2 regions of the Streptomyces sp. NPDC059247 genome follow, and region 1 is predicted to be linked to the other one. Evidence: riboswitches for the same ligand, from Rfam matches in the RefSeq annotation. Region 1 holds a riboswitch; the other holds the start of a gene.
The links. Region 1 has a riboswitch for cyclic di-AMP ahead of ACFXGN_RS17650 (C40 family peptidase). Riboswitches for the same ligand answer to the same signal wherever they lie in the genome.

Region 2: linked by a shared signal. The riboswitch ahead of ACFXGN_RS01755 (peptidoglycan DD-metalloendopeptidase family protein) and the one ahead of ACFXGN_RS17650 (C40 family peptidase) in region 1 are both predicted to bind cyclic di-AMP.

Annotation. Positions count from the first base shown of each region.
Region 1 covers NZ_JBHYZW010000008.1:217,538-222,716, forward strand. The annotation lists gene ACFXGN_RS17635 (urease subunit alpha) at 1-1,312, opposite strand, end outside; gene ACFXGN_RS17640 (urease subunit beta) at 1,305-1,637, opposite strand; gene ACFXGN_RS17645 (urease subunit gamma) at 1,652-1,954, opposite strand; cyclic di-AMP (ydaO/yuaA leader) riboswitch at 2,486-2,692, shown strand; gene ACFXGN_RS17650 (C40 family peptidase) at 2,696-3,172, shown strand; gene ACFXGN_RS17655 (ATP-binding protein) at 3,420-3,857, opposite strand; gene ACFXGN_RS17660 (8-amino-7-oxononanoate synthase) at 4,027-5,179, opposite strand, start outside.
Region 2 covers NZ_JBHYZW010000001.1:391,944-397,122, reverse strand. The annotation lists gene ACFXGN_RS01765 (STM4011 family radical SAM protein) at 1-108, shown strand, start outside; gene ACFXGN_RS01760 (SGNH/GDSL hydrolase family protein) at 95-889, opposite strand; gene ACFXGN_RS01755 (peptidoglycan DD-metalloendopeptidase family protein) at 1,043-2,029, opposite strand; cyclic di-AMP (ydaO/yuaA leader) riboswitch at 2,034-2,193, opposite strand; gene ACFXGN_RS01750 (tyrosine-protein phosphatase) at 2,584-3,405, shown strand; gene ACFXGN_RS01745 (DUF6126 family protein) at 3,517-3,672, opposite strand; gene ACFXGN_RS01740 (helix-turn-helix domain-containing protein) at 3,705-4,334, opposite strand; gene ACFXGN_RS01735 (aspartate aminotransferase family protein) at 4,491-5,179, opposite strand, start outside.

The sequences.
Region 1 (5,179 bases):
GGTCGGCGAGCTTGCCGGGTTCGACCGAGCCGATGACATGGCCCATGCCCTGGGCGACGGCCGGGTTGATCGTGTACTTGGCGACGTAGCGGCGGGCCCGGTGGTTGTCGGCGCGGCCGTCGCCGGGGAGGGGTCCGCGCCGCTTCTTCATGACGTGGGCGGTCTGCCAGGTGCGCATGATCACTTCGCCGATGCGGCCCATGGCCTGGGAGTCGGAGGAGATGATCGAGATCGCGCCCAGGTCGTGCAGGACGTCCTCGGCGGCGATGGTGGAGGGCCGGATGCGGGACTCCGCGAAGGCGAGGTCCTCGGGGACGGCCGGGTTGAGGTGGTGGCAGACCATCAGCATGTCGAGGTGTTCCTCGATGGTGTTGACGGTGTGCGGCCGGGTCGGATTGGTGGAGCTCGGCAGGATGTTCGGCTCCGAGACCACGGTGATGATGTCGGGGGCGTGCCCGCCGCCCGCGCCCTCGGTGTGGTACGCGTGGATGGTGCGCCCGGCGACGGCGGCGAGGGTGTCGCCGACGAAGCCCGCCTCGTTGAGGGTGTCGGTGTGGATGGCGAGCTGGGCGCCCGTCTCCTCGCAGACGTCGAGGCAGGCGTCGATGACGGCGGGGGTGGCACCCCAGTCCTCGTGGATCTTGAACCCGAGGGCTCCGCCGCGCAGTTGGGAGTGCATGGCCTCCCGGGACATGGTGTTGCCCTTGCCGAGCAGACCGATGTTGACGGGGAAGGTGTCCAGGGCCTCGAACATCCGGGCCATGTGCCAGGGGCCGGGGGTGATGGTGGTGGCCTTGGTGCCCTCGGCGGGGCCGGTGCCGCCGCCGACGAGCGTGGTGACGCCGGTGGCGAGGGCCTGCTCGACCACGGTCGGGGAGATGAAGTGGACATGGGTGTCGACGGCGCCCGCGGTGACGATGCGGCCGTTGCCGACGATGACCTCGGTCTCGGGGCCGATCACCAGACCGGGGTGGACGCCGTCCATGGTGTCGGGGTTGCCTGCCTTGCCGAGGGCGACGATCCGGCCGTCCCTGATGCCGATGTCGGCCTTGACGATCCCCCAGTGGTCGATGACCACGGCGCCGGTGATGACGGTGTCGGGGGCGCCCTCGGCACGGGTGGTGCGGGCCTGGCCCATCGACTCGCGGATGACCTTGCCGCCGCCGAAGACGGCTTCGTCCCCGGCGCGTCCGGGGCCGCCGCTGCGGTCCTCCTCGATCTCCACGAAGAGGTCGGTGTCGGCGAGCCGGAGGCGGTCGCCGGTGGTGGGGCCGAACAGGTCGGCGTAGACGGCGCGGTGCAGATCAGGCACGGGAGTCCTCTTCGTTCGCGTCCAGGGGACCCGCGGTCTCGCCGCGCAGCCCGGGAACGATCCGGCGGCCGGTGAGGGGGACGAGTTCGACCTCGACGGGGATGCCGGGTTCGAAGCGGACGGCGGTTCCGGCGGCGATGTGCAGCCGCTGCCCGCGCGCGGCGGCGCGGTCGAACTCGAGTCCGGGGTTGACCTCGGCGAAGTGGTAGTGGGAGCCGACCTGGACGGGCCGGTCGGCGGCGTTGAGCACGGTCAGGCGCGTGACGGGGCGCCCCTCGTTGAGGGGGACGGGGCCGTCCGCGTACAGGATCTCTCCGGGGATCATCGGCGGCGGTCCGTTCAGACGATGGGGTCGTGGACGGTGACGAGCTTGGTGCCGTCCGGGAAGGTGGCCTCGACCTGGACGTCGTGGATCATCTCGGGGACGCCCTCCATGACCTCGTCGCGGGTGAGCACCTCGCGCCCCGAGGCCATCAGCTCGGCGACCGTGCGGCCGTCCCTGGCGCCTTCGAGGACATGGGCGGTGATCAGTGCGACGACCTCGGGGTGGTTGAGCCGTACCCCGCGCGCCCTGCGCTTCTCGGCCACGTCCGCGGCCACATGGATGAGCAGGCGTTCCTGCTCGTGCGGGCTCAGTTGCACACTTCCACCTCACAGTCGTCCGCCGGGACGGGACCCGGACAGCTGCGGACCCTACCGACCTTCAACACCTTGTTGAAATGCCGGAACGCGGCACACCGGCAGACATTGCACGTTAGGGCGGAAGTTTTTCCGGCTGGTTAACTACGCCTTTGCGATCGCATGATCATCAGGTCGGTGACGGCACATGCGGAGCCGAGCCCTCCCCCTGACGGATCGACATCCGGCCGTGTCGTGTCGAGAGCCGGACGGCCGACGCGCATCGCAGAATCCCTCCCTCGTTCGGAGTAGTCGACGAGTCGATATTCAGACCGGTCAACTTGCGCCACCGATGTACGCATCTGGCGGAATCGAACGTTCCATCGCTGGTGCGGGGCTCGCCAGGGGGAACTCCGATGATCACGAAACCCTCCTGTCCACCCGAATGGATCAGTCGTGAGGAGCCTCACATATCGCCGTTTCCACTCGGATTTCACCCCCGGTGTGGGTCAAGATCCCTGTCGACGACAAGCCCCCGCCGCCGCGGCGGGGCGGTCCGGGCGGACGCCGAGTCCTGCCGCTGCCCCGGACGTCTGGTCGACAGGATTGGACCGGCAGGAGTGGAGGACCCGATTTTTACGGGGCGTACGCGCTGTTCCCACAGCGGGGCCGCCCCTTGGGGTGAAGCCGCACCCGCGGCCGGGCATCTTCGCCTGCCCGAACCCGACAGGTCATCCTTCACAGGCGGCTGACGAAGGGTTGCGCATGACTGCGCAGATGCACGTCCCGTCCCTGCTGTCCCGGGTCGGAGCCGTCTCGGCTCTCACTCTCGCCGCCGTCGGCGGCACGCTGCTCGCACCCGGTGCGGCGCCGGAGGCCCAGGCAGCGACGAACTACGCGAACAAGGCACTGAGCGTCGCCGCGTCCAAGAAGGGAGCACCGTACCGGTACGGGAGCGCCGGACCCTCCAGGTTCGACTGCTCCGGTCTGACGCTCTACGCGTACCAGAAGGCGGGCAAGTCGCTGCCCCGCACCGCGCAGCAGCAGTACAACAGGACCACCCGCGTCTCCGCCGCCTCACGGCAGAAGGGGGACCTGGTCTTCTTCCACTCCGGCGGAAGGGTGTACCACGTGGGCATCTACGCCGGGAGCGGCAAGATCTGGCACTCGCCCAAGACGGGGTCCTGGGTGAAGCTCGACAAGATCTGGTCGTCGAAGATCTACTACGGCCGCGTCCGCTGATCCGGCGGCCCGTCCGTCCGCTGATCCGGCGGAACCGACGGCCGGTCCGTGAGCCGATCCGGCGGAACTGACGGCGCCGGTCCGTGCGGGGTGCGGTGGCACCGCCGCGTCCCGTACGGACCCGGGCCGCCCTCCGGCGACCGCGCGTCCCCCGCGGAAGCCGCCCCGGGCCGCCCGGCACCCTCCCGGGGCCCCCGACGACCGCATCGGCTCAGGGGTCGTGCCCACCCCGGCGGGCACGGGCCCGTCAGCGACCGGCCAGCGGGGCGGGGATCCACGGGAGGGAGATCCGGACCGTCTTGCCGCCCTCCTCGATCGGGGTCACGGAGAGACGTCCGCCCGACTCCGCCGCGAGGACCCTGACGATGACCATGCCCCTGCCGTTGTCCTGCTGGACCGCGGCGGGCAGACGGCGCGGCAGCCTCGGATGACTGTCGGTGACACCGATGTGCAGGTGCTCCTCCCAGTCGAGCCGGAGGTCCACCGTGAACGTGGGCGACTGGCCGAGGGTGTGCAGCACGGCGTTGGTGGCCAGCTCGGAGACGATGATCCGGATCGCGTCCGCGGTCTCCGTGGCGTCGTCCAGGCCCCAGCCGTCGAGAACCTCCGCCACGAACCGCCGGGCCGTGGACACCGAGGCGGGTTCGCTCGGCAGAGTGACGGATGCTTCCTGCTGGTCTGCCATGGCGACGCCGTCCCTTTCCCGCCGGGGCCGCTGCCCCGGATCGCACTGCGCGTCAGACTGCCACCGATCGGGCCGCGCCGGGAGGCGTTCTCCCAAGATATGTCCCCATCTGTCGCCCGAAGCGGTGAACGCGAAGGCCCTGGACCGGACCGGGCCGCCGACCGCCGGGTCAGCCGGCCGGTGCCGTCCGCAGGATCGTTTCCACCGCGTACGCGATCCGCTCGTCCGTCAGGTCCGCGCGTGCCGTGAGCCGTAGCCGCGAGACGCCGTCGGGCACGGAAGGCGGCCGGAAGCAGCCGACCGCGAGCCCCCGCTCCCGGCAGTCCGCCGCCCAGCGCAGCGCCGCCTCCGGGGAGGGGGCGCGCACCGAGACCACGGCCGCGTCGGGCCGGGCGGCCGTCAGGCCCGCCCCGGTGAGGAGCCGGTGCAGGGTGGTCGCGACCGTACGGGCCCGCTCCGCGAGCCCCGGCTCGGCCGTCAGCAGGCGCAGGGCCGCCAGCGCGCCCCCGGCGGCGGCCGGGGCGAGACCGGTGTCGAAGATGAAGGTGCGGGCCGCGTTGACCAGGTGCTCGACCACCCGGGCCGGGCCGAGGACCGCGCCGCCCTGACTGCCGAGGGACTTCGACAGGGTGACGGTGGCCACCACGTCCTCGTCGCCCGCGAGCCCGGCCTCGTGGAGGGCCCCCCGGCCGCCGTCGCCGAGGACGCCGAGGCCGTGGGCGTCGTCCACGACCAGACCGGCGCCGTGCGCGCGGCAGGCGGCGGCGAGCGCGGACAGCGGCGCCCGGTCGCCGTCGACGGAGAACACGGAGTCGCTGACGACCAGGGCCCGCCACCCCGGATGCGCGTCGAGGGTCTTGCGCACGGCCTCCGGATCGGAGTGCGGGACGACGGCGGTCTCGGCGCGCGCCAGCCGGCAGCCGTCCACGATCGAGGCGTGGTTGGAGGCGTCGGAGACGATCAGGGCGTCCCGGCCGCCCAGCGCGGTGAGCGCGGCCAGGTTGGCGGTGTAGCCGGAGGAGAAGACGAGGGCGGCCTCGAAGCCGCAGAAATCGGCGAGTTCGCGTTCCAGCCGGGTGTGCAGCCGGGTGGTTCCGGTGACGAGCCGGGAACCGGTGGAGCCCGCGCCCCAGCGGTTCGCCGCCTCGGCCGCCGCCCCGGTCACCTCGGGCCTCCGGGTCAGGCCGAGGTAGTCGTTGCCCGCCAGGTCCAGCAGGTCGGACTCGGCGGCGCGGGGCCGCAGCACCCGGACGAGACCGGCGTCGGCACGGCGGCGCGCCTCGGCCTCGGTCCAGTCGAACGCGGTGCGGCGCGGGCCCACG
Region 2 (5,179 bases), on a different contig from region 1:
GACTGCCACATCGGCTACGTCCATCTGGAGACGCTGCCGCTGTACGACGTGTTCGCCGGCGGGGTCCTGGAGCGCGTCCCCGCCGTGGTGCCGCTCAGAGGGGCATGAGGTCCGGGCGCTTGGCCTCGACGTGGTCGCCGGAGCTCTCGCCGCGCAGCCTGCGCCCGATCCACGGCACGAGGTACTCCTTCGCCCAGTGGATGTCGTCGCGCCGCACTTCGAGCGTGCCGCGCGGCGGGACCGGCGGCCAGGTCTGGTCCGGGTCGGCGGGCACCGGCAGCCCGAGGACCTGGGCGGCGCGCAGCGCGACCCGGGTGTGGCCCTCCGCCGAGAGGTGCAGCCGGTCGTCGTCCCAGGCGCGCCGGTCCTGCACGGACCGCAGCGACCACAGGTCGAGGACGGGGCAGTCGTAGCGGTCGGCGATGGACCGGACGTGGGCGGTGTACGTGGCGATCTTGCCGCGCAGGTGCTTGAGCACGGGCATGTCACGGGTGTCGAAGCCGGTGGTCACCATGACGGTGCCGACGGCGGAGGTCAGGTCGGCGACGGCGCGCTCGAAGCGCTCGGCGACGTCGTCGGGGTCCGTGCCGGGGCGGATGATGTCGTTGCCACCGGCGCAGAAGGTCACCAGGTCGGGGGCGAGTTCCTTCGCCCGGGGGACCTGTTCCGCCACGATCTGGTCGAGGAGGCGCCCGCGTACGGCCAGGTTGGCGTAGCGGAAGGCGTCGTGCTCCGGCAGCTGGTCGGCGAGCAGCACCGCGAAGCGGTCCGCCCAGCCGACGTACGTCCCGTCGGGCCCGGGGTCTCCGACGCCCTCGGTGAAGCTGTCACCGATCGCCGCGTACGACCCGAATGCGTTCTTGTCTGTTGATCTCGAATCGTCTGCCACGGGTCGACATCCTTCCCTTTCGGATGTGACCTACGCGACCGTAAGGAGGGGTTGACGCCGGGTGACATATGACACCGATAAAGAAATTGCCAAGCCGGAATACGCCGGAGGCCCGGCACCCACGGGTGCCGGGCCTCCGGTGGAGCGGGTGCGTCAGACGGAGACGCCGTGCTGGCGGAGGTAGGCCAGCGGGTCGACGTCGGAGCCGTAGCCCGGCGAGGTCCGGATCTCGAAGTGCAGATGGGGTCCGGTGGAATTGCCGGTGGAGCCGGAGAGGCCGATCTGCTGCCCGCCGGAGACCGCCTGGCCCGCCGAGACCGCGAGCGAGGAGAGGTGGGCGTACTGCGAGTAGTTGCCGTCGGCGTGCTGGATGACGACCTCGTTGCCGTAGGCGCCGCTCCAGCCCGCCGAGACGACCGTGCCCGCGCCGACGGAGCGGACGGTGGTGCCGGAGGAGGCGATGAAGTCGACACCGGTGTGGTAACCGGAGGACCACATGGAGCCGGAGGCGCGGTACGGGGTGGAGAAGCCGCCGCTGACGGGCTTGACCCAGCCGGAGGAGGAGGGGGAGGAGGGGGTCGAGGAGCCGGAGGACTGCGTCGTGGACGAGCCGGAGTCCGGGGTGGTGGCCTGGGCTGCCGGGCGCTCGGGGCTCCGGGTGGTGCGCGTGGAGTCGCCGGAGTCCCGGGCGGGGGCCTCGCTCCGGGTCTTCGGGGCGGCCTCGGCGGGGCTCTTCGGGGCGGCGGCGGGAGCGGTGCTCCGGGCGCCGAGGGTGAGCTTCATGCCGGGCAGGATGAACGAGGGGTTCTCGCCGACGACCTGGCGGTTGTCCGCGTAGAGCCGCTGCCAGCCACCGGCGAGGTGGTGCTCGGCGGCGATCTTCGAGAGGTGGTCGCCGCGGACGACGGCGTACGTCTTCGACGTGGCCGGGGCGGTGACCGGCGCCGCGGCGGGGGCCTGGGTCTGGGCGGCGGCGGTGACGGTCCGCGCGGGGGCGGCCGGGGCCGCCTGCTCGGCGGCGTGGGCCCCGGTGGCGCCGAGGAGCGGGAGGGCGACGACGGCGCCTCCCGTACCGGCGGCGGCGATGCCCCGGGTGAGGGGATTGTTCCTGGGACGGCGGTGCTTACCCTTCGCGGGCATGGCGAATTCCTCTCCGGCGCCTGCGAGGTGAGCTGTCGGGTTCGGACGGGAGATGTCCGGCCGCGCTCTCGCGCGACTTCACCCCGAGCCGTCCTGCGTCGCGGGACCGGCGTACTTCCTGGGTCCCCCGCTCCTGCCACGCTTGGGATGAGTGGGAATTCCGGACGGTGGCAGGATTCGGCGGTCCGACCGGATTGACGGTGACGCTAGACGAGCGTTTCGGTGCGAACAAGCCGATGCTTTATCAGTTCCGCTTCCGCTCGCTCCCGGGACCGGAATTCCGGTCACCCTCCGTGGATGACGCTCCTTCGACTCCCTTTTTCCGTACGGCGATTGCGTCGCGCCCCCGGGCACGATCCGTCACTTCTATGACGCTGCTCACGCCCGGATTCCCATCTCATCTTCAATCAGGGCGCGTTATCCGGAACGTGCGAATACGGACAGATCGCCCATTCCTATCCAGGGGGGTGCGCCCCGTTCGTCATGCCGGGATGATTGACCCTTGGAATCGGCCCCGTGCCGTACCCCCGAACGCCAATTCTCCAGGAGCATCCGTGACGCAGCAGCTGCCGCAGGTCCCGCCCGTCGAAGCGAACGAGCCCGAGCTGGCCGAGGTCCGCAACTTCCGGGACGTGGGCGGCCTGCCGACGACGGACGGGCGCGCGGTGCGCCCCGGCCGCCTGTTCCGCAGCGGCCACCTCGCCCACGCGACCGAGGAGGACGCCGCCTTCCTCGCCTCACTGGACCTGCACACCGTGTTCGACTTCCGCAACCAGGCCGACGTGCGCATCGAGGGGGCGGACGTCGAGCTTCCGGGCGTGCGCAACGTGAACATACCCCTCACCGACCCGGCCGATGGCAAGGAGTTCTGGCGGCTGGTGCGGGACGGGGACATCGCCCAGCTGCGGGAGATCCTCGGCGAGGACAAGGCCGCCGCCCGGATGGCCGATTCGTATCGGAAGATGGTGGTCGAGCGGACCGCCGACCACAGCCGCATCCTGCACGCGCTCGCGGAGGACAGCGTCCCCGCCCTGATGCACTGCGCGGCGGGCAAGGACCGCGCCGGGCTCTCGATCGCGATCACCCTGCTCGCCCTCGGGGTCGAGCGCGCGGCGATCGAGGCCGACTACGTGAAGTCGAACGACCCGCACCGCCGCTACAAGGTGAGCCGCGGCTCCACCGCCCCCGACGCCATGTCGCCCGAGGTGATGGAGCTGCTGAGCCCGCTGTTCGACGCGCGGGTGGAGTATCTGCGGGGCGCCTTCGAGACGATCGAGGAGACCTGGGGCTCGGTGGACACCTACCTCTCCGAGGGCCTCAAGCTGACCCCGGAGACCCTCGGCCGACTGCGGGAACGCCTGCTCACCGAGGTCTGAGCCGGACCGTCAGGACCGCGCCGACCCGTACGGAGCGGCCCCGGCGACCCGTACGGGGTCCGGTTCGCCGCCCCGCCCGCGAGCCGGGCCCACCGCCCCTCGCGGGCCGCGCTACTGGTTCTGCCCGCCCAGCATGAAGAGCAGGTACAGGAAGCCGGCGAAGAGGTGGCCCGCCACCAGGTACGCGAAGAGGCGGAGCACCAGGCCCTTGGGGAACTTGCCCTCACCGCGCTCCTCGCCGGTGACCGGTGCGTGCTTCTCGGACATGTCGAACCTTTCGGAGGAAGGGTCAGGCGGAGTCAGCGACGGTGCGGAGTTCCGTCGCCGAGGCACAGCTCGGCGACGGGGCTCTGCATCAGGGTGTGGACGAAGAGCAGCTCGGCCCCGCTGGAGGTCGCGGCGCCGATGCGGTGCGGGGTGAGCGAGTCGAAGTGCGCGCTGTCCCCGGGATCGAGGGTGTGGACGGCTTCGCCGAGCGCGAGCCGCACCCGGCCCTCCAGGACGTGGATCCACTCCTCGCCGGGGTGGACCCGCACGATGTCCGCCCGGGTGGCGTACGGCACGTGGACCCGCAGGCACTGGAGGGCGCGCCCGGCGCTGCCCGCCTGCCGGTAGATCCAGCCGTCCGCCTCGACGGGCTCGGAGCGTCCGGCGCGGACCACGGGGTCCCGTTCGGGGGGTGTCTCCCCCAGCAGCTCGGAGACCGTCGTACCGTAGATGCGGGAGAGGGCGAGCAGCATGGGCAGCGAGGGCTGCCGGTTGCCCGTCTCCAGTCGCGAGAGGTGGGCGGGCGAGAGACCGGCGCGCTGGGCGGCGGTCTCCAGGGTCAGTCCCCGGCGGCGGCGCAGGCCCCGCAGCTGCGGGGCGACGTCCGGCAGGACGTCGGGAAGGGCGGGGGCCGGGGTGTTGTCCCCGGGGACGTGGTCCATGCGTCCATTCCGCCAGGATCGTGCCTCTGAGGCAAGTTTCTTGCCTCAGAGGCAAAAGCCCGAGGCCGGTACGAGCCCGGCCACGGAGAGGTGCGGCCCCCGGGCCGGGGCCCGAGGGCGGGCGGGTCAGCGCTGGGCGGGTCAGCGCTGGGCGGGTCAGCGCTGGGCGACCGCCTGCTTGACCAGTGTCCTCCCGAAGTCCCACATCAGCCCGCCGCCGCCGTGGGCGTCGTCCATGACCGCGGTGAAGGCGGTGACGAACCGGTCCACGTCGGCCTCGTCGATGACCAGCGGCGGAATCAGTTTGATCACCTCCAGACGGTCCCCGGAGACCTGGGTGAGGATGTGGTGGCGCTGGAGCAGCGGGACGACGACCATCTGGGCGAAGAGACCCTTGCGGGCCGCCTGGAGCATCGTCCAGCGCCCGCGCAGTCCCAGTGAGGACGGACGGCCGAACTCGATCCCGATCATCAGACCGCGCCCGCGGATCTCGTGCAGCAGCTCGTACCGGGGCACCAGCTCCTTGAGCCGTCCGGAGAGCAGGTCGCCCATCCGGCGCGCGTGGGCGACCGTGCCCTCGTTCTCCATGACCGAGAGGACGGCGAGCCCGGCGGTCATGGCCTGCGCGTTCGAGCCGAAGCTCGCCGAGTGGACCAGGACCCGGTCCATCGACGAGTAGACCTTCTTGAAGATCCAGTCCTTGCCGAGGGTGGCGCCGACCGGCACGTAGCCGCCGGAGAGGGCCTTGGCGACACAGACCAGGTCCGGCTCGACGCCCTCCTCGTGCTGATAGGCGTAGAAGTCGCCGGTCCGGCCGAGACCGGTCTGCACCTCGTCGGCGACGA